4 regions of the Micromonospora sp. PTRAS2 genome follow, and region 1 is predicted to be linked to each of the others. Evidence: riboswitches for the same ligand, from Rfam matches in the RefSeq annotation. Region 1 holds a riboswitch; each other region holds the start of a gene.
The links. Region 1 has a riboswitch for cyclic di-AMP ahead of ACVMYR_RS03895 (C40 family peptidase). Riboswitches for the same ligand answer to the same signal wherever they lie in the genome.

Region 2: another riboswitch for cyclic di-AMP. It lies ahead of ACVMYR_RS15905 (coiled-coil domain-containing protein); the one in region 1 lies ahead of ACVMYR_RS03895 (C40 family peptidase).
Region 3: another riboswitch for cyclic di-AMP. It lies ahead of ACVMYR_RS18665 (C39 family peptidase); the one in region 1 lies ahead of ACVMYR_RS03895 (C40 family peptidase).
Region 4: another riboswitch for cyclic di-AMP. It lies ahead of ACVMYR_RS01175 (coiled-coil domain-containing protein); the one in region 1 lies ahead of ACVMYR_RS03895 (C40 family peptidase).

The regions. Positions count from the first base shown of each region.
Region 1 covers NZ_JBSWBU010000001.1:805,312-809,807, reverse strand. Annotated here, with positions in the region: gene ACVMYR_RS03900 (C40 family peptidase) at 27-1,043, shown strand; cyclic di-AMP (ydaO/yuaA leader) riboswitch at 1,253-1,393, shown strand; gene ACVMYR_RS03895 (C40 family peptidase) at 1,406-2,446, shown strand; gene dcd (dCTP deaminase) at 2,586-3,164, opposite strand; gene ACVMYR_RS03885 (pyridoxamine 5'-phosphate oxidase family protein) at 3,291-3,899, shown strand; gene ACVMYR_RS03880 (zinc metalloprotease) at 3,971-4,496, opposite strand, start outside.
Region 2 covers NZ_JBSWBU010000004.1:204,971-209,466, reverse strand. Annotated here, with positions in the region: gene ACVMYR_RS15915 (HelD family protein) at 1-1,183, shown strand, start outside; gene ACVMYR_RS15910 (cation diffusion facilitator family transporter) at 1,290-2,204, shown strand; cyclic di-AMP (ydaO/yuaA leader) riboswitch at 2,358-2,487, shown strand; gene ACVMYR_RS15905 (coiled-coil domain-containing protein) at 2,492-3,565, shown strand; gene ACVMYR_RS15900 (SRPBCC family protein) at 3,615-4,064, opposite strand; gene ACVMYR_RS15895 (STAS domain-containing protein) at 4,142-4,496, opposite strand, start outside.
Region 3 covers NZ_JBSWBU010000005.1:181,384-185,879, reverse strand. Annotated here, with positions in the region: gene ACVMYR_RS18670 (CDP-glycerol glycerophosphotransferase family protein) at 1-501, shown strand, start outside; gene ACVMYR_RS18665 (C39 family peptidase) at 647-1,519, opposite strand; cyclic di-AMP (ydaO/yuaA leader) riboswitch at 1,740-1,882, opposite strand; gene ACVMYR_RS18660 (hypothetical protein) at 2,313-3,080, opposite strand; gene ACVMYR_RS18655 (hypothetical protein) at 3,226-3,645, opposite strand; gene ACVMYR_RS18650 (acyltransferase family protein) at 3,814-4,496, opposite strand, start outside.
Region 4 covers NZ_JBSWBU010000001.1:246,726-251,221, forward strand. Annotated here, with positions in the region: gene ACVMYR_RS01165 (heavy metal translocating P-type ATPase) at 1-359, opposite strand, end outside; gene ACVMYR_RS01170 (YibE/F family protein) at 719-2,158, shown strand; cyclic di-AMP (ydaO/yuaA leader) riboswitch at 2,325-2,455, shown strand; gene ACVMYR_RS01175 (coiled-coil domain-containing protein) at 2,460-3,485, shown strand; gene ACVMYR_RS01180 (carbonic anhydrase) at 3,604-4,314, opposite strand.

The sequences.
Region 1 (4,496 bases):
CCCGGCGGTCGGTTGCGAAGGAGTCGGTGCCGGTGGCAACCATGCCCCCTCATCGTCATGCCCCGGAACGGTCAACCGCTCGCCCGGGTGGTGCCCGCCGTTTCGCACGCCGCCTGCTCACCTTGGTCGCGGCGGTCGCCGTCGGCGCCGGGACACTGACCGCGCCCGCGTACGCCGAGCCGTCGGTGGACGAGATCGAGGCGCAGATCGACAAGCAGTGGGAGCAGCTTGAGCCCACCATCGAGCAGTACAACAAGGTCCGCGCCCAGCTCAAGGTGAACCGCGAGAAGGCGGCGGAGGTGCAGAAGAAGATCGAGCCGCTGGCGCTTGAGACAGAGCTGGCGATGAACCGCGTCGGCGACCTCGCCTCCCGCTACTACATCTCCGGCCCGTCGCAGGACATCGGCGCGCTGCTGGTCAGCACCAAGCCGGGCACCCTCGCCGAGCAGCTGACCATCCTGGACCGGCTGGCCGCGCAGGAGCGCAAGCAGGTCGAGGGCGTGCTCGCCGTCCGGGCGAAGTACGACACCGAGAAGCAGAAGCTCGACACGCTCATCGTCTCCCAGGAGAAGCAGACCAAGGAACTGGCGGCGAAGAAGACCAAGATCAACGGTGAGATCAAGCGGCTCCAGGCGTCGATGCCGAAGACCGTGGTGTCCACCGAAGGCTGCCCGACGGTCACCGGCGTGGTCAGCGCCGCTGCCCGCACCGCCATCAAGACCGCCTGCGCCCAGGTCGGCGACCCGTACGTCTGGGGTGCCACCGGCCCGAACTCGTTCGACTGCTCCGGCCTGACCCAGTTCGCCTACAAGGCGGCCGGGATCCACCTGACCCACTTCACCGGCGCCCAGTGGAACGAGGGCCGCGCCATCCCGCGTTCCGAGGCCCGCCCCGGTGACCTGGTGTTCTTCTTCAGCGACCTGCACCACGTCGGCCTCTACATCGGCAACGACAAGATGGTGCACGCGCCCCGCGCCGGCAAGCCGGTCAACGTGAGCAGCATCAACACCATGCCGGTGGCCGGCTTCCGCCGACCCGGCTGACCCGGCCCGGCCCCCGCGAAGGCCGCGCCGCGCAGCACCACCCGAAGGCCCCCGGTCACCCGCCGGGGGCCTTCGGCGTGCGGCGGACATCGACGCCGGCCACGGGCCTGTACGGTGTGTCACGGCCGGTCGGGTTGCGGATCGATGGCGATCGTCTCTACTCTGGCCAATTGTCGGCCGGTAGCTGCACCGCCCAGCCGGGCGGTGACGGTGCGACACCGCCGAGTCGCCTCCGGGCGAGCCGGGGACCCAGGTACGCCGGGGTGAATCCGCAGCGGCGCTGCGGTAGGGCGCTCTCCCTTCCCGCCCGAACCCGTCAGCTAACCCGGTAGGCGGTAGAGGAAGAAGGAGAACGGAGCCCGGTGGCACTCCATGCCCCGCGGCGCCCGTCACGCCGGTCGGCCGACGCCGACCGGATGCCGGCTGCGCCGCGTACCCGCTGGTCACGCTGCACCACCGTCCTCGCCGCCCTCGTCGGCGTCGCCGTCGTCCTGACCGGCGCACCGACCGTGGCCCACGCCGACCCTTCGGTCGCCGAGATCGAGCGGCAGATCGACGAGGACTGGAACAAGCTCGAACCGATCATCGAGCGGCACAACGCCACCCGCCAGGACCTGGCCGCCAAGCGCAAGCAGGCCGACGCGCTCGCCGCGCGGATCGGGCCGCTCCAGCGCCAGGTGGACGAGGCGTTGAAGAAGGTCGGCGGCCTCGCCGCCGAGGCGTACAAGGGCGACAACATCTCGGTGGTCAACGCCCTGCTGGGCAGCCGCACGCCGAGCCAGATGATGGGGCAGCTGGAGCTGCTCGACCGGTTCGCCCAGCGCCAGCAGCACGACGTCCAGGCGGTCGTCGACCTCCGCGACGAGCTGGCCGCGAAGAAGCAGCCTCTCGACGAGATGGTCGCCCAGCTCACCCGCACCGAGGCCCAGCTCGCCGCGAAGAAGAAGCAGATCAACGCCGAGATCGACCGCCTGCAGAAGCTGCGGCTGAAGGTGTACGGCAACGGAGGCGGCGGCCCGTTGAAGCCCGCCCCCTGCCCGGCGAGCTATCCGGGTGGCGGCGCGGGGACGGCGGTGAAGTTCGCCTGCGCCCAGATCGGCAAGCCCTACGTCTGGGGCGCCGAGGGCCCGAACTCGTACGACTGCTCAGGGCTGATGCTGGCCGCCTGGGCGAAGGCCGGCGTCTCGCTGCCGCACAACGCGGCCCAGCAGCGGTCGGTGACCGCCAAGGTCAGCCGCGCCGACCTGCGCCCCGGCGACCTGGTCTTCTACTACTCCGACCTGCACCACGTCGGCATGTACGTGGGCGGGGGCTGGGTGGTGCACGCCTCCCGGGCCGGCGTCCCGGTGAAGATGAAGCGCGTCGACGACGGCCCGATCCACAGCTTCGGCCGCCCCGCCTGAGGTGCAAGGAGGGGCCCCTTCTTAACGCATACGGTCGAGAAGGGGCCCCTTCTCACACCCCTCGGGCGGGAGGACCGCGGAGGGTGGCGCAGCGCGCCGCAGCGTGCCGCAGGAGGAGCGGTACGTCAGGGGGCGGGGGTCAGCGGGGCGGCCAGGTGCGCCAGTTCTGCCACGAGCGGCTCGGGGTCGGGCCGCGCTGACCCTGGTAGCGCGAGCCGTAGACCGCCGAGCCGTACGGGTGCTCGGCCGGCGACGACAGCCGGAAGATGCACAGCTGGCCGATCTTCATGCCCGGCCACAGCGTGATCGGCAGGTTCGCCACGTTGGACAGCTCCAGCGTGACGTGGCCGGTGAAGCCCGGGTCGATGAAGCCGGCCGTGGAGTGGGTGAGCAACCCGAGCCGGCCCAGGCTCGACTTGCCCTCCAGCCGGCCGGCGAGCTGGTCGCCGAGCGAGATCACCTCCAGCGTGGAGGCGAGCACGAACTCGCCGGGGTGCAGCACGAACGGCTCGCCGTCGGGCACCTCGATCATGGAGGTCAGGTCGTCCTGCTGCGCCGACGGGTCGATGTGCGTGTAGAGGTGGTTGTTGAAGACCCGGAAGAGCTTGTCGAGGCGTACGTCGATGCTCGACGGCTGCACCAGGGTCGGCTCGAACGGCTCCAGCGCGAGCGTGCCGGCCTTCAGCTCGGCGACGAGGTCGCGGTCGGAGAGCAGCATCGCAACACCATAGCGAGGTGGGTCAGCGGGACCGGTCAGCGGGGCTGCTCAGCGGGCCTGCGAATCGGGTGCCCGACCCGCGCGTCGCGCTTCGCGTGTCGTACAGGTGTTCGATAGAATGCCGGCATGGCTTCCTGGTCCGAATTCGCCGCTGACGAGCCACGACTCGCCGACGGGATCCGTCATCTCATGCAGCAGTACGGGCCGGGCTTCGGCTACCTGGCCACCGTCCGCGCCGACGGCGGCCCCCGGGTGCACCCGGTGTCCCCGGTGATCACCGACGAGGGGCTCTTCTGCTTCGTCGTCGACTCGCCGAAGCGGCGCGACCTCGAACGCGACGGCCGCTACGCGCTGCACTCCTTCCCGCCGGAGGACAGCGACGACGAGGCGTACGTGGCCGGGCACGCCAGGCCGGTGACCGACCAGGCCCGGGTGGCCCGGCTCGCCGAGATCGGGCGAGCCGCGCCGCAGGTGGACTGGCGGCTCTTCGAGTTCACCGTCGACGTGGCGATGCTGGCCCGGCGCGGCGACGCCGGCACCGTGCGCCCGGGTGAGGCGACCGGTCGGCCGGCCGTGCAGGTCTGGCTCGACCCCGGTGCCGCTGGCGCTGCGGCCACCACCACTACTACTGCCACCACCGACGCCGCGAGCACCGCCCCGGGCGGGGGCGCGGTGGGCGTACCGGATCGGCGGTCGGTCCTCGACGGGCGCGGCGCCCATCGCGCGGCGGCCTGACCCCCACAGACGCCGGTGCCGGCCCGTCGGGAGACGGAGCCGGCACCGGAACGATCAGCGGCAGTGGTGCGTCATGCCGCGCGGTACGCGTTCCACGCGGTCAGCATCCGGGCCGCCTGGCCGGCGGTGAACTGGTACATGCAGGAGTCGTAGGTGTAGTCCATGAAGTTGGTGATCGGGTCCAGGCCGGTCGCGGTGCAGGTGTCCCGCCCGGTCGGGCACTGGTATGCCGGCGACGCCTCGGCCGGGGTGTCGCTCACGCCGTCGCCCGAGCCGGAGCAGCCGCCCTGGAAGGTGTGGTAGAGGTTCAGCCAGTGGCCGACCTCGTGGGTGCCGGTGTCACCCTGGTTGTAGTTGGTGGCGGTGCCGCCCGGCAGCGACTCGGTCAGCACGACGACGCCGTCCATGCTGTCGAGCCGGCGCTTCGGGAAGGTGGCCCAGCCGAGCAGGTCGTCGCTCAGCTCGCCGAGGTAGATGTTCAGCGTGTTCTTGCCGCCCTCGCGCAGCGAGGACTTCATCGAGCGCTCGGCCGAGGAGCCCTGCACGATCGGGAACCACGCCGGGTTGGTGACCCGGTTGATCTTCTGGAGCTGGAAG
Region 2 (4,496 bases), on a different contig from region 1:
CCGGGGTGAGCTGCTGCGGCTCGACCGCCGGGAGCTCGACGGCATCCGGGACCGGGCGCTGGGCCGGGGGGCCCGCCGCAACGAGTCGCGCCGGGCGGGCTTCGACGGGGTGTTCGCGGCGCTGTGGGCGCAGGCCCGGCGGCTGGGCATCGGCCGGTTGCCGGAGCAGCGCGCGTTCGAGGACGAGATCGCCGAGCGGCCCGAGTTCCGCGAGTTCCTCAAGGCGTGGTGGCCGCGGCTGCACCCCCGGCACGTGCTGGGCTGGCTGGCCCGCCCCGACCGGCTGCGGCGATACGCCGCCGGGGTGCTGTCCCGGGCGGAGGTGGGCCTGCTCGTCGAGGCGTACCGGGCGCTGGACGTCGAGGGGCTCACGATCGCCGACATCGCCCTGCTCGACGAGCTGGACGCGCTGCTGGGCAAGCCGCTGCAGCCGAAGCGGGCGAAGCGCGACCCGTTCCAGCTCGCCGGGGGCGTACGCGAGCTGAGCACGCATGCCGACCGGCAGCGCGCGGCGCGGGAGGCGGCCCGGGAGCGGCCCGAGGACTACCGCGACTTCGCGCACGTGGTGGTCGACGAGGCGCAGGACGTGTCGCCGATGCAGTGGCGGATGATCGGCCGGCGGGGCCGGTTGGCGTCCTGGACGGTGGTGGGCGACCCGGCGCAGACCGCGTGGACGGGGGACCCGGAGGAGCTGACCCGGGCCCGGGACGCGGCGCTGGGCCGCCGCCGGCGGCACCAGTTCGAGCTGACCACCAACTACCGCAACTCGGCGGAGATCTTCGCGGTGGCGGCGGCGGAGATCCGCCGGCTCTACCCGGACCTGGCGCTGCCCCGGGCGGTGCGGTCCACCGGCGTGGCCCCGGTCGAGCTGACCGTGCCGGCGGCCGAGCTGGCGGCGGCGACCGTCGCGGCGGTCGGCGACCTGCTCGGCGAGGTGGAGGGCACGGTCGGGGTGATCACGCCGGTGCCGCGCCGCGACGAGGTGGCGGGCTGGCTGGCGGGCCGGGCCGCGCCGCGCCTGCAGGTGGTGACCAGCCTCCAGGCCAAGGGCATGGAGTACGACGGCGTGGTGCTGGTCGCCCCGGGCGAGATCCGGGCCGACCCGGGGTCGGGCGTGCGGACGCTGTACGTGGCGCTGTCCCGGGCGACCCAGCGCCTCGTCACCATCGAACCCACGGGCTGATCCGGCGCCCGGCCGTTCCTCGGCCGGACCGCTGTCGATCACTTGCACATATTGCGATGTGAGCATAGATTGGGCCGGGCGGGGATCACGGACGGAGGGTGTGGGCGTGGGCGCAGGTCATGACCACCACCACGGGGCGGCGAACGCGGCGGACCGCCACTCGGGTCGACTCTGGGCGGCGTTCGCGCTGCTCGCCGCGCTGATGATCGTCGAGGCGGTGACCGCGCTCGGCACCGGCTCGCTGGCGCTGCTCTCCGACGCCGGGCACATGTTCACCGACGTGCTCGGCATCGGCATGGCGCTCGCCGCGATCACCGCCACCCGGCGGGCCACCGCCGACCCGCAGCGCACGTTCGGGCTCTACCGGCTGGAGGTGCTCGCCGCGCTCGGCAACGCCCTGCTGCTCAGCGGCGTCGCCGTCTACGTCCTCGTCGAGGCCGTCCGCCGCTTCGGCGACCCGCCCGAGGTCACCACCGGCCCGATGCTCGTGGTGGCGGTGCTGGGCCTGCTCGCCAACGTCGCCGCGTTCGCCCTGCTGCGCAGCGGGGCGAAGGAGAGCATCAACCTGCGCGGGGCGTACCTGGAGGTGCTGGGCGACCTGCTCGGGTCGGTCGGCGTGATCGGCGCGGCGGCGCTGATCATGGCCACCGGCTGGTGGTGGGCGGACCCGGCGGTGGCCGTCGCGATCGGCGTGTTCATCCTGCCCCGCACCTGGCGGCTCGGGCGGGCCGCGGTGCGCATCCTGGTGCAGGCCGCGCCGGAGCACCTCCAGGTGACCGCCGTGCACGACCGGCTGGCCGCCGTGCCCGGCGTGGTCGAGGTGCACGACCTGCACGTCTGGACGCTGACCTCCGGCATGGAGGTCGCCTCGGCCCACCTGACCATGGCGCCCGGCGCGGAGGTCGGCGCGGTGCTGACCGCCGCCCGCACGGCCCTGCACGAGGACTTCCACATCGAGCACGCCACCTTGCAGGTCGAGCCGGGAGCCGCCCGCGACGGCTGCGGGCCGGCCGGCTGGTGAGACCGAGGCTCATCAATTTTCGCGATATTCGTGGCCGAATGACTGACTTGACAGGCTTCATCCGCGTACCCTCCGTCACGGAAGCAGCGCTGGTCCCACGCGCACCGGTAGGCTCGGCCCCGGCCATCGCCGGGCGGCGCCCTCCGGCGCCTGTGGTGGCCGCCGCCTAATCGCCTGCGGGCGAGCCGGGGAACCATGTTTGTGGGGTGCATCCGCTCCAGCGGTAGGGATCTTCCGTCCCGAACCCGTCAGCTAACCCGGTCGGCGGCTGACGGAAGGACATGCATATGCCAGTAGTGGCACCTGTAGGAAGGATCGCTGCCCGGGTGGCGGCGGCGCTGGTGCTGACGCTCGCCGTCGGCCTCGGGGCCGCGCCGGTGACGCCGGCCGGGGCCGCGCCGCCCGTCGGCCTGCTCGCCGCCGCACCCGGCGACGACGAGGAGGGCGGCACGCCCGCCCTGCGCGCCCAGCTCGAGGCGGCGAGCAAGGGCTACCTGGAGGCCAAGACCGCCCTCGACCGGTCGGTGAAGCGGCAGCAGCAGCTCGGCGGCCAGCTCAAGACGGTCGAGGCCGAGCTGGTCACCCGCGGCACCAAGGTCGGCGAGATCGCCGGGGTGGCGTACAAGAAGGGCCGGCTCACCGCCGCCTCGGTGCTGCTCGACAGCAGCTCCCCCGAGGGGTTCCTGGACCGGGCCGCCGCGCTCGACACGATCGCCGCGAACGAGGACCGGGCGCTGCGCGAGCTGCTGACCACCCGGGACGAGGCGACGAAGACCCGGCAGGCGCTCGACGGCGAGATCCGCGAGCAGCGCAAGCAGGTCGCGCTGATGGGCAAGCGCAAGGAGCAGGCCGAGCGGGCGCTGACCGTGGCCAACAACAAGGCCAGCAGCAGCGGCGGCGGGTCCAGCCCGGGCGGCACCTCCAGCGCGAACGCCACCCCCGCGAAGCGCAACTCCGACGGCTCCTGGCCGGCGGAGTCGTGCAGCGTCAACGACCCCACCCCCGCCAACGGCTGCATCACCCCGCGCACCCTGCACGCGCTCAACCAGGCCAAGGCCGCCGGCTTCACCCGGTACGTCTCCTGCTACCGGCCCGGCGGCTCCGGCGAGCACCCGAAGGGGCGGGCCTGCGACTTCGCCGCGCAGAAGGGCGGCTTCGGCGGCGTGGCCAGCGGCGGGGACCGCACCTACGGCAACAACCTGGCGGCGTACTTCGTGCGCAACGCCGACCGGCTCGCCGTGCTGTACGTGATCTGGTTCAAGCAGATCTGGCTGCCCAGCAGCGGCTGGAAGGCGTACAGCGGCGGAAACGGGGACCCGTCCAGCGACCACACCAACCACGTGCACCTGTCGGTGATCTGACCCGCGCCCGCCCCGGCGGCCCTCCCCCGACGGGACGGTCGCCGGGGCGCTACGCCGCCCGGCCGAGCACCTCGCCGAGCCGGCGGGCCAGCCCGAGGTGCGCCGAGCGGGCCTGCCGGAAGGCGTACGCGAACAGCGGCGTCGGTGCGACCAGGGTGATCTCCACGTCGACGCGGACGAGGCCGTCCGGCTCGTCGCGCAGCCGGGTGTGGTTACGCACCGTCGTGGCCGGCCGCTGCCGGGCCACCGTGACGATCTCGTCGTCGGTCACCACGAGCACGTCCGCCTGGTACGTCACGCCGAAGCGCACCGGCCCGGCGGCGAGCTGGTCGGTGATCGCGTAGCTGGCCAGGGCTCCCGGTCGGGACGACAGCCGGCGCACCCGCGTGATCAACGGATGCAGCTCGGTCTGCCGGGCGGGATCGCTGAGCAGCGCCACCGCCTCCGCCCGCGAGCAGCGGGCCTGGACCGAGTACTGGAAGCTGTCGCGCCGGGGCATCCGTCGATCGTCCCCCACCCGGGGGCGTGGGGGAAGGGTCGAAGGCCCCGGCGCGTGGACCAGCGCGGGCGGCCGCGTCAGGCGCCGGGCAGCACCTCAGGGGTGGCCGTGCCCGCGAGGTAGGGCTCCGGGGCACCGAAGAGCCCGAGCAGGCCGGTCACCCAGAGCTGCCGGTGCACGAACCGGCTCGGCTCGGTGACGACCAACTTCACCCCGCTGACCTCGGCGGTCTGGAAGCCGGCCACCATCGCGCTGATGCCGACCGAGTCGATGAAGGTGACGAGACGCATGTTCAGCTCGATGCGGGCGGGCCGCCCCTTGGTGAGCACCTCGGCGATGGCTTCACGCACCTCGTACGCGGTGTCGACGTCGATCTCACCGCGCGGGGCGATCTCGATGACACCACCGGAAAGAACCGACTTCACGATCGAC
Region 3 (4,496 bases), on a different contig from region 1:
GGGCAGAACCCGGCGTCGGCGCGGCAGCTCGCCCGGCTCACGGAGCTGCTGGCGGCGGACCGGGCCCGCACCGGGCGGCAGCACGTCTTCGGGGCGGCGGCCAGCAGGGAGCTGTCCCTGGTCGACTGCGTCAACCGCTCCGACGCGCTCGTCTCGGACGTCTCCGGCGTCATCTCCGACTACCTCTACTCCGGCAAGCCGTACGCGGTGACGGACATGGTCGGCGACGGCGACCGGTTCGTCGAGCGGTTCCCGCTGGCCGGCTCGGGTTACGTGCTGCGGCGCGACGCGGGCAACCTCGACGAGGTGCTCGGTCTGCTGCTGGACACCGACCCGAAGGCGGCGGCCCGCTGGGGCAACCGGGCCCACTACCTGGGCGACTTCCCGGCCGAGGCGTACGCCGAGGCGTTCCTTTCGGCGGCCCGCCGGGAGCTGGAGCCGGGCTGGAACCCCCCGGCCCCGCGCGCCGCCGACGCGATGAGCCACTCCCCCACCGCCTGATCGTCCCGCCTCCGATTCTTGGACAGTTGCTGTTCGCCCTGAACCGCAACTGTCCAAGAATCGAGGCCGTCCCCGCCTGCCCGGAGACAGCACCGGCCCCGGCTCTCTGCGGAGGAGAGCCGGGGCCGGTGGGGGGAGGGTGATGTCAGGCCGAGTAGCCCCGCGTCGCCGCCCAGTGGGCCAGCGCGGCGGTGCTGATCCAGTACGCCGGGACGGCCGGGTCCGCCGAGTCGGCGATGCGCACGGTCCGCCCGGAGTCGCGGTAGCCGACGACGGCGATGTAGTGGCCGCCGGGGAACGAGTGCCAGCCGCCGTCGACGTCGGTGGCGTCGCCGGCGATGTTGACCACGACGCCGCGACCGGCGCTGACCGCCTTCACCACGTCGGCCCGGAGCCGCTCCGTCTCCGCCGAGGTGGCGGCGCCGCCGGGGATCAGCCGGGTCCGGTACGGCTCGCCCTTGACCATCTCGTTGAGCACGCGGGTGGTGTCGTAGGCCGAGTTGGTGCCCATCTCGGTGGTGCCGAGGCGGGCGGCCAGGTCGTCCTGGGTGCCGTCGACGCCGGTGGCGGAGAGCGCGTTGCGCACCGCAGCCGGGCCGCAGTAGTAGTAGGTGGTCTGGGCCTCGTAGTCGTAGTCGAGGACCTTCGACGACGGCGGCTTCGGGGCCGCGGGCTTCGCCGTGGTCTTCTTCGGCGTCGCCGAGGCCGTCAGGTCGGGGTTCGGGGCGGCCGAGGTGGCGCTCGGCGACGGCGCGGCGCTGCTCGGGGAGGCGAGCGGCGCGGCGATCCGGGCCTGGGCGCGGCTGGCCGCGCCGTCGAGGCGGGGTGCCACCTCGGCCACGGCGGCGTTGGTGGTCCGCTGCGGGGCGGGGGCGTCGTCGTCGACGGCGGCGAGCAGCGCGCCGGTGCCGGAGGCCAGCAGCAGCGCCGCGGCGGAGCCGGCGACGACCTGGTACGGGCGTTCTGTGGCGAGTCGCCGCAGGTGCCGCTTGAGCTGATCGTTCACGTGTTCCTCCACGGGACGGGGGCGGAAGCGGAGGCACCCGGGCGCGCGTCGGCGCACGGCGGCGCGGACGTGTCCGCGGCCGGTGGGGTCTCCGCTTTCTGGGGCGCCCGCTCAGGCGGGCGTACGCAGGGGTGCGACGGTCAGTGCGCCGGCTCGGCGGCGGCGGACACGGGCACCGGGCTCCGTGGTGGAGGAACAACCCGGGGGGTGGGGTCAAACTGCACGAGGATGGAACTCCTTCCGACACCGCCTACCGGGTTAGCTGACGGATTCGGGCGGGAAGATCGCCCTACCGCAGGCCGTGGCCCGCGGATTCACCCCGGACGTGCAATGGGTCCCCGGTTCGTGATCGTCACGATTGAGCGGGTCGGCGCGGCGTCGCCTCTTGCGATCGGGTACCGCACCGGACGGGCCGACACTACTGGCCGACGAAAGCCCTGCCAACCCCACGCCACCTGCTTAAACGCCCCCTGGCCGACCTATTTACGGGGCATTAGGAGACTGACGTGACTCAATGGGACTGCCGACCCATCCGACGCCAACGAACCCGCAACGGGACGACGCGGCCCGAATCTCGGCGAATACCGACCCGGATCAAACCGAATAGCCCCGCCTGCCCGATCCCACCCCACCATGACCCGCCTCACACCCACCCAACCCGCCCCCGCCGCGTCCCGCCTCGGTGATCAAGAGAAAAGCGTCAGAGTTGATCTCCGCGATGACGCAAACCTCTTGATCACCGCGGTCACGGCGATCACCGCGATCACCGTGGTCGCCGCGATCACCACCACCACGGTGTCCGCGGTTACCGGGCCGGGGCGGGGCGGGGTGGGCGCCAGCCGGTGATCCCGAGGACCCTGCCGGAGGCCGTTGCGCTGGTCGTCGGCGCGTGGGCGGGCCGGGCGCGCTCGGCGGCGGCGTACGCCTCGGCGGCCAGCGCCCGGGCGGCCTCGGCCGCCAGTTCGGCATCGCCCCACGCGGCCCGCTCGCGCGCGGCGGCGGCACGGTAGCGGGCCAGCCTGCCGTCCCGGACGGCCCGGGCCAGGACGACCTCCTGCTCCACTGGGTGCAGCCGGGGGTCCCAGCCGCCCCGGCGGGCGAAGACGTCGCAGAGCTGCCCGATGGACAACTCGCCCCGCAGGTGGGCCGCCGTGGCGGCGTGGTGCAGCCAGCGCTCCCGGGCCGCGTACTCGGCGGGGGTACGCGGGGTGTGCGGCGTCGGCAGCGCGCCCGCGTCGCGGAAGCGTCGGGCGGCGGTCTCCGCCTCGTCGTACGCCTGCCAGGCCCGCTCGGCGGCGTCCTGGGCGGCCGTCCAGGCGGCCCGTCGGCGGCGGGCGTTCTGCGCCGCCCCGGCGGCGGCCACCGCCACCTCCTCGGCGTACCGACGCAGGTCGGCGGCGGCCGGGGCGGGCGGGGCGGCGGGCCGGGCCGGGGGCTCGACGGCGGCAGGGCGGTCCCGCTCGGGGCGGGCGACCAGCACGGCGAGCACGGTGAGCGCCAGCACGAGCAGCACGGACCAGATGGCGGCGGCCAGCGGCACCTCGGTCAGGAACTGGTAGAGAACGATGTCCATGGTCGGCACCTCGCGGGCAGGGAGGCGGAAAGGGATCCGGGCCGCCGCCGGGCGGGACGCCTGCGGCGTACGGGCCCGGCGGCTGGGGCGGCGGTGGGTGAGGGTCGTCGGCGACGGTGGTGGCGGGCGCGGCCCGCCGCGTGGCTCAGGCGGCCGGCGGCGCGCGGGGGCCGACGGCGGCGGGGACGAGCCCGGTCGGCACCCGCTGCGGGGCCGGCGCGGCGACCTGCGGGGGCCCGGCCTCGGCGGGCGGCGGTGCGTCGGCGGGCGGCCACGGGCCGGCGGCACCCGCTGCGGCGGTGGAGCCGGCGGCGATGGACCCGGTGGCGGCGGATGCCGCGACGGTGCGGGCCTCCGCGACGGCGGCGGGCCCCGCAACGGAGGCGGCGGCGACGGCAGGGCCGGAGCCGGCCTGGCCGGGGTCGACGCCGGCGGGGAGCATCGTGCCCGGCGGCAGCGACGCGGCACCGAGGGAGAACGCGACCACGACGGCGAGGGTCGCCAGCCTCCGCGCCGTCCAGCGCGCGACCCACCACAGGGGACAGGTCAGCGCGACGGGAAGCACCCGTCCACGCTACCGCCACCGGCCGCGCCACGCACCGCCGGCGAGCGTGTCACCTGCTGAACGCGGCGTGGCGCACCACGGGCGACGCACCGCTGCCCACGCGCCCACCGGCCACCCGCCACCGGCGGCGGGGTCAGGGGCCGGGTCGGCGGCGGAGCGGGCGGCGGGTCAGGCGGCGGCGGCCGGGGCGCGGGGTCGGCGCGGCGGCCCGAGCCGGCGGGTCAGCGGCATCTCCACCCACCGGTGCAGCAGCGCGGCCAGGCCGAGGTTGACCAGCAGGAAGCCGACCGCCGCCAGCGGGCCCCACCAGCCGGGCAGCCCCGTGCCGAGCCGGTCGGCCAGCCGCAGGACGGTGATCATGACGAAGACGTGCACCAGGTAGAAGGCGAAGGAGACCTCGCCGAGCCAGACCATCGGCCGGGACCGCCACGGCGTCCGCGCGCCGCGCACGTCCGCGTCGGCGGCGGCCACGATGACCAGCAGGTACGCCGCCGCGAGCAGCGCCGCCCACAGCTCGGCGCGGATCCACTGGGCGGCGACCACCCAGGTGACGACGAACATGACGCTGGCGGCGGTGAGCCCCGGGCCGCGCCAGCGCCCCCGGCGCAGCAGCTCGGCGGCGGCCACCCCCATCCAGAACTCCAGGGACCGCACGACCGGGAAGATCTGGGTGAACCACCAGGTGCTCTCCTGCGGCACCAGGCGCTGCCCCGGCCAGAGCGCCACGATCAGCAGCGGCACGGCCGCCACCACCGCCCACAGCGCCCCGACCGGGGCCCGGCGCACCAGCGGCAGCGCGAACGGCAGGCAGACGTAGAAGAACAGCTCGCAGGAGAGCGACCAGCTCACCG
Region 4 (4,496 bases), 560 kb from region 1:
CACCAGAAGTCCAGGTCGAACGCGCCGGCGCTGGTGGCCAGCGACGCGGCGTACGCCACGCTGATCGCCATCGCGATGAGCAGCATCATCCCGGGTGCCCGGTCGCGCAGCTCCCGGACCGCGCCGACCAGGAACGGCCACCCGCCCCACCAGAAGACCGCCGAGCCGAGCACCGGGCCGACCAGGGCCCGGCCGGGGAACTCCAGCGAGTAGCCGAACCAGTCCATCACCATGTGGCTGGTGACGACGATCGGCAGGGTCAGCGCGAGGCAGACCCAGAACCGGCGGCGGAACATCTCCGGGTCGTGCCCGGCGTGCTTGTCGTGCCCGGCGTGCCCGGCGTGCTCGTCGTGGGCCATGTCTCCAACATGCCCTGCCGCCCGCTGAATCGACAGCATGTCGGCCAGATGGCGGTATCAGGGCGGCCGGAACACCGCCATGTCGCCGACATGGTGTCGGCCGACCTGCGTTCGCAGGTGAGGGTGGCTACGATTCCGGGCGATGGGACGTGGGATCCCGCTCCGGGCGGCCCGCAGGGCGGAGACCGGGCCGCCGGTGGGGCGGGGCGGGGCTTCGGGCGGCCCGCGGGACGGGCAGGTCCTCCGGCGGCCGGCCCGGTGCGGTCGTCCGGGCAGCCGGCCCGGATCGATCGCCCGCGACGCTGAACCGTCCGGGCCGCCGAGCCGTACCCCGCGCTGACACCGTTTGGAGATCGTCGATGGGCGCCGACCACAACCGACCCGCCCCGCCCACCCCACCGAGGGTGCGGCGGGTCCTCGTCGCGACCGTGGTGCCCCTCTTCGTGCTCACCGTGATCGCGGCGGTCGTCCTGTGGCCCCGCGGCGGCGGCCCCGAGGTCGACGGCGGCTCGCCGGTGCCCCGCTATCACGGCACGGTGACCCGGGTGGTCACCGAGGAGTGCCCGCCGCAGCCGGAGACGCCGGAGGGCGGCGGGCCGGGCGTCGCGGACGGCCCGTGCGGCACGGTGACCGTCCGGGTGGAGCAGGGGCCCGACGCCGGGCAGCAGGTCGAGACGCCGATCCCGACCGGCCCCGGCGCGCCCACCGTCGCCGTCGACGACCGGATCGTGCTGGTGAAGCTGACCGACCCGGCCGACCCGGCGGCGAGCGCCTACAACATCGCCGAGCACCAGCGCGGCGCCCCGCTGATCTGGCTGGCGGTGGTGTTCGCGCTGGCGATCGTCGCGTTCGGCCGCTGGCGGGGGGTGGCCGCCCTGGCCGGGCTCGCCGCCACCTTCGCCATCCTGCTGACCTTCGTGCTGCCCGGCATCGGCGCGGGCGGGTCGCCGCTGCCGATCGCCGTCGTCGGCTCCGCGTTGATCATGTTCGTGGTGTTGTACCTCACCCACGGGGTCACCGCGCAGACGTCGGTGGCCGTCCTCGGCACCCTGGGCAGCCTGGTGCTCACCGGCCTGCTGGGCACCCTGGCCACGGCGGCCACCCACCTCACCGGGTACGGCAGCGAGGACGCCACCACCCTGTCGATGTTCCGGGGCGACGTGGACCTGCACGGCCTGCTGCTGGCCGGCATCATCATCGGTTCGCTCGGGGTGCTCGACGACGTCACCGTGACCCAGGCGGCCACGGTCACCGAGCTGGCGCACGCCAACCCGGGGTTGTCCCGGTTGCAGCTCTACCGGGCGGCCACCCGCGTCGGCCGGGCGCACATCGCCTCCACGGTCAACACGATCGTGCTGGCGTACGCGGGCGCGTCGCTGCCGCTGCTGCTCCTGCTCACCGCCGACTCCCGCCCCGTGACCGAGATCCTGACCAGCGAGTTCCTCGCCCAGGAGATCGTCCGCAGCGCGGTCGCCACGCTGGGCCTGATCGCCGCCGTGCCGCTCACCACCGGGCTGGCCGCCGTGGTCACCGCAGCGGGGCGCACGGCGGCGGGACACACCGCCACTGGGCACGCCGCTGAGGGGCACACCGCCGCGTCCCGGCCCGGCCCGGCGGACGGCGGGGACGTGCCGGCGGCGCGTACCCCCGGGGGCGGGCGGCGGACCGCGGACCGCAATCTCGCGCTGGAGGCGCTCGGCGGCGGCCGGGCGGCCGAGGGGGTCCCCGACGACCACGCCCCCACCCACCCCCCGGCCGGACGGCCGCACCGAGAAGGAGGCACGGACACCGCATGGTGACACTTCACAGCGTGACCGGTGGCGGCATCCGCCCTGAGAAGCGCATCACTGATTACCGATGGCGATTACGAAATGACGCTTTTAGTCGGCATCCGGACGTAGCTCCCCGCATGGGCTCTCGGGTAACCTCGCTGCCGGTCACCGCCGAAGGCGCGAAGCGGCGCCTGCGGTGCCGCCGCCCAATCGCCGCGAGGCGAGCCGGGGAACCAGGTGCCCGGGGTGAATCCGCGCGAGCGGTAGGGGCCGCTTCCGCCCCGAACCCGTCAGCTAACCCGGTCGGCGGTCGATGGAAGGGAACATTGTGACGGCACCCCTGCACCGCTGGTTGACACCCGTGGTGGCCGTGCTCGCTGCCCTGGCGGTCGTCGCCGGGCCGGCCGCCCCGGCGCTCGCCCTGCCCGCCGCCGCCCCCCAACCCTCGGGGCACGAGGAGGACGACGAGCCCCAGCTCATCACCGACGTCATCGAGGCGACGAACCGGGACTACGCCCAGGCGAAGTCGAAGCTCGAGAAGTCCAAGAAGCGCCAGGCCCAGCTCGCCGACGAGGTGCGCAAGGCCCAGGAGGAGCTGGACGCGCTCGCGCCGCAGGTCGGCGAGATGGCCGCGCAGTCGTACCGGACCGGCCGGGTCGGCGCGATGGCGATGCTGCTGGAGAGCAACACACCGGACTCGTTCGTCAAGCGCGCCTCGGCCCTCGACGAGCTGAACATGGTCAACGCCAACAAGCTGGCCGAGGTCAGCGCGGCGAAGAACCGCGCCGAGCAGGCCAAGCTCGCGCTCGACGCCGAGGTCCGCGAGCAGCAGAAGCAGGCGTCGGTCATGGCGAAGAAGAAGTTCGACGCCGAGAAGGCACTCGCCCTGGTCGGCGGCAAGGGCTTCACCGGCGGCCTGGTCAACGCCACCTCCCCGGTCGCGAGGATCGGGCCGGGCCGGACGTCGGACGGCGACTGGCGGCCCGAGTCGTGCAGCGAGAACGACCCCACCACCTCCGGCTGCATCACGCCCCGCACCCTGCACGCCTACAAGGAGACCAAGCGGGCCGGCTTCAACCGGTTCGTGGGCTGCTACCGGCCGGGCGGGCCGTGGGAACACCCCAAGGGCCGGGCCTGCGACTGGTCGCTCCAGAACAGCGGGTTCTCCCCCTGGCACAACAACGACACCCGGATGTACGGCAACAACCTCGCCGCGTTCCTGATCCGCAACGCCGACCGGCTCGGCATCTACTACGTCATCTGGAACCGGCAGATCTGGTTCCCGGCGACCGGCTGGAAGTCCTACAGCGGGCCGTCCAACCACACGGACCACGTGCACATGTCGCTGCTCTGACGCGGCGCGCCGCGCACGACGAGAGGGGCCGTCCCGCTGTGGGGGCGGCCCCTCTCGTCGTGTCTCGGGCGGCGGTGCGCGTCAGGGCCGGGGGTGAGCGCCGGGCGGCGGGGGTGCGTCAGGCGGCGGCGCGGGCCGGGGTGGCGTCCGCGGCCATGGCGGCCGGCACGGCGGCCACCGTCCGCACCCCGCCGGCACTGAGCCGGTACGACATCCCGACGACCGCGCAGCGGCCCGCGTCGACCTCGGCGGCCAGCACGGGCGACCGGTCGAGCATCGCCTCGACCGTGCACGCGATGTGGATGTCGACGATCTCGTCGATGCCCTCGACGCCCCGCTCGGCGGCCCGGTGCAGGCTGGGCACCACGGCGTCCACCACGGCCCGCAGGTTGCCGGCGGGCTCGCTGCCGGTGCCGGCCGCCGCCTTGGCCGCCTGCACCGCCCCGCAGGAGTCGTGGCCGAGCACCACCACCAGGGGGGTGCCCAGCACGGTCACGGCGTACTCGACGCTGCCCAACACCTCGGGGCCGACGGTGTGCCCGGCGGTGCGGACCACGAAGAGGTCCCCCAGGCCACGGTCGAAGATGATCTCGGCGGCCAGGCGGGAGTCGGAGCAGCCGACGATCACCGCGAACGGGTGCTGCCCGTCGGCGACGGCCGCCCGGTGGTCGGCGTCCTGGTTGGGGTGGCGCGGCGTTCCGCTCACGAAACGGTGGTTGCCGGCGTGCAGTTCGGCGAGGGCCCGGGCCGGGGTGCAGGCAGCGCCCGGCTCGCCCGGTCGCCCGACGGACGAGAGGGGGTCTAGCTGGCCGGAGCCCGCCTGAGCCATCGACATGCTGGAATGCTCCATGCCCCATCACCTCGTCATTCACGCGCACGACCAGTTCCCCCACGGTCACACGCAGCGAAAGGCACGTCAAGCGTTACGTGATACACATTTCCTGCTTTGGGAAGGGCTTGCGCAGGCCCGCGCTCCGGCCCGCGTCGGCCCAGGGGCGTGGGCGTCGTCGC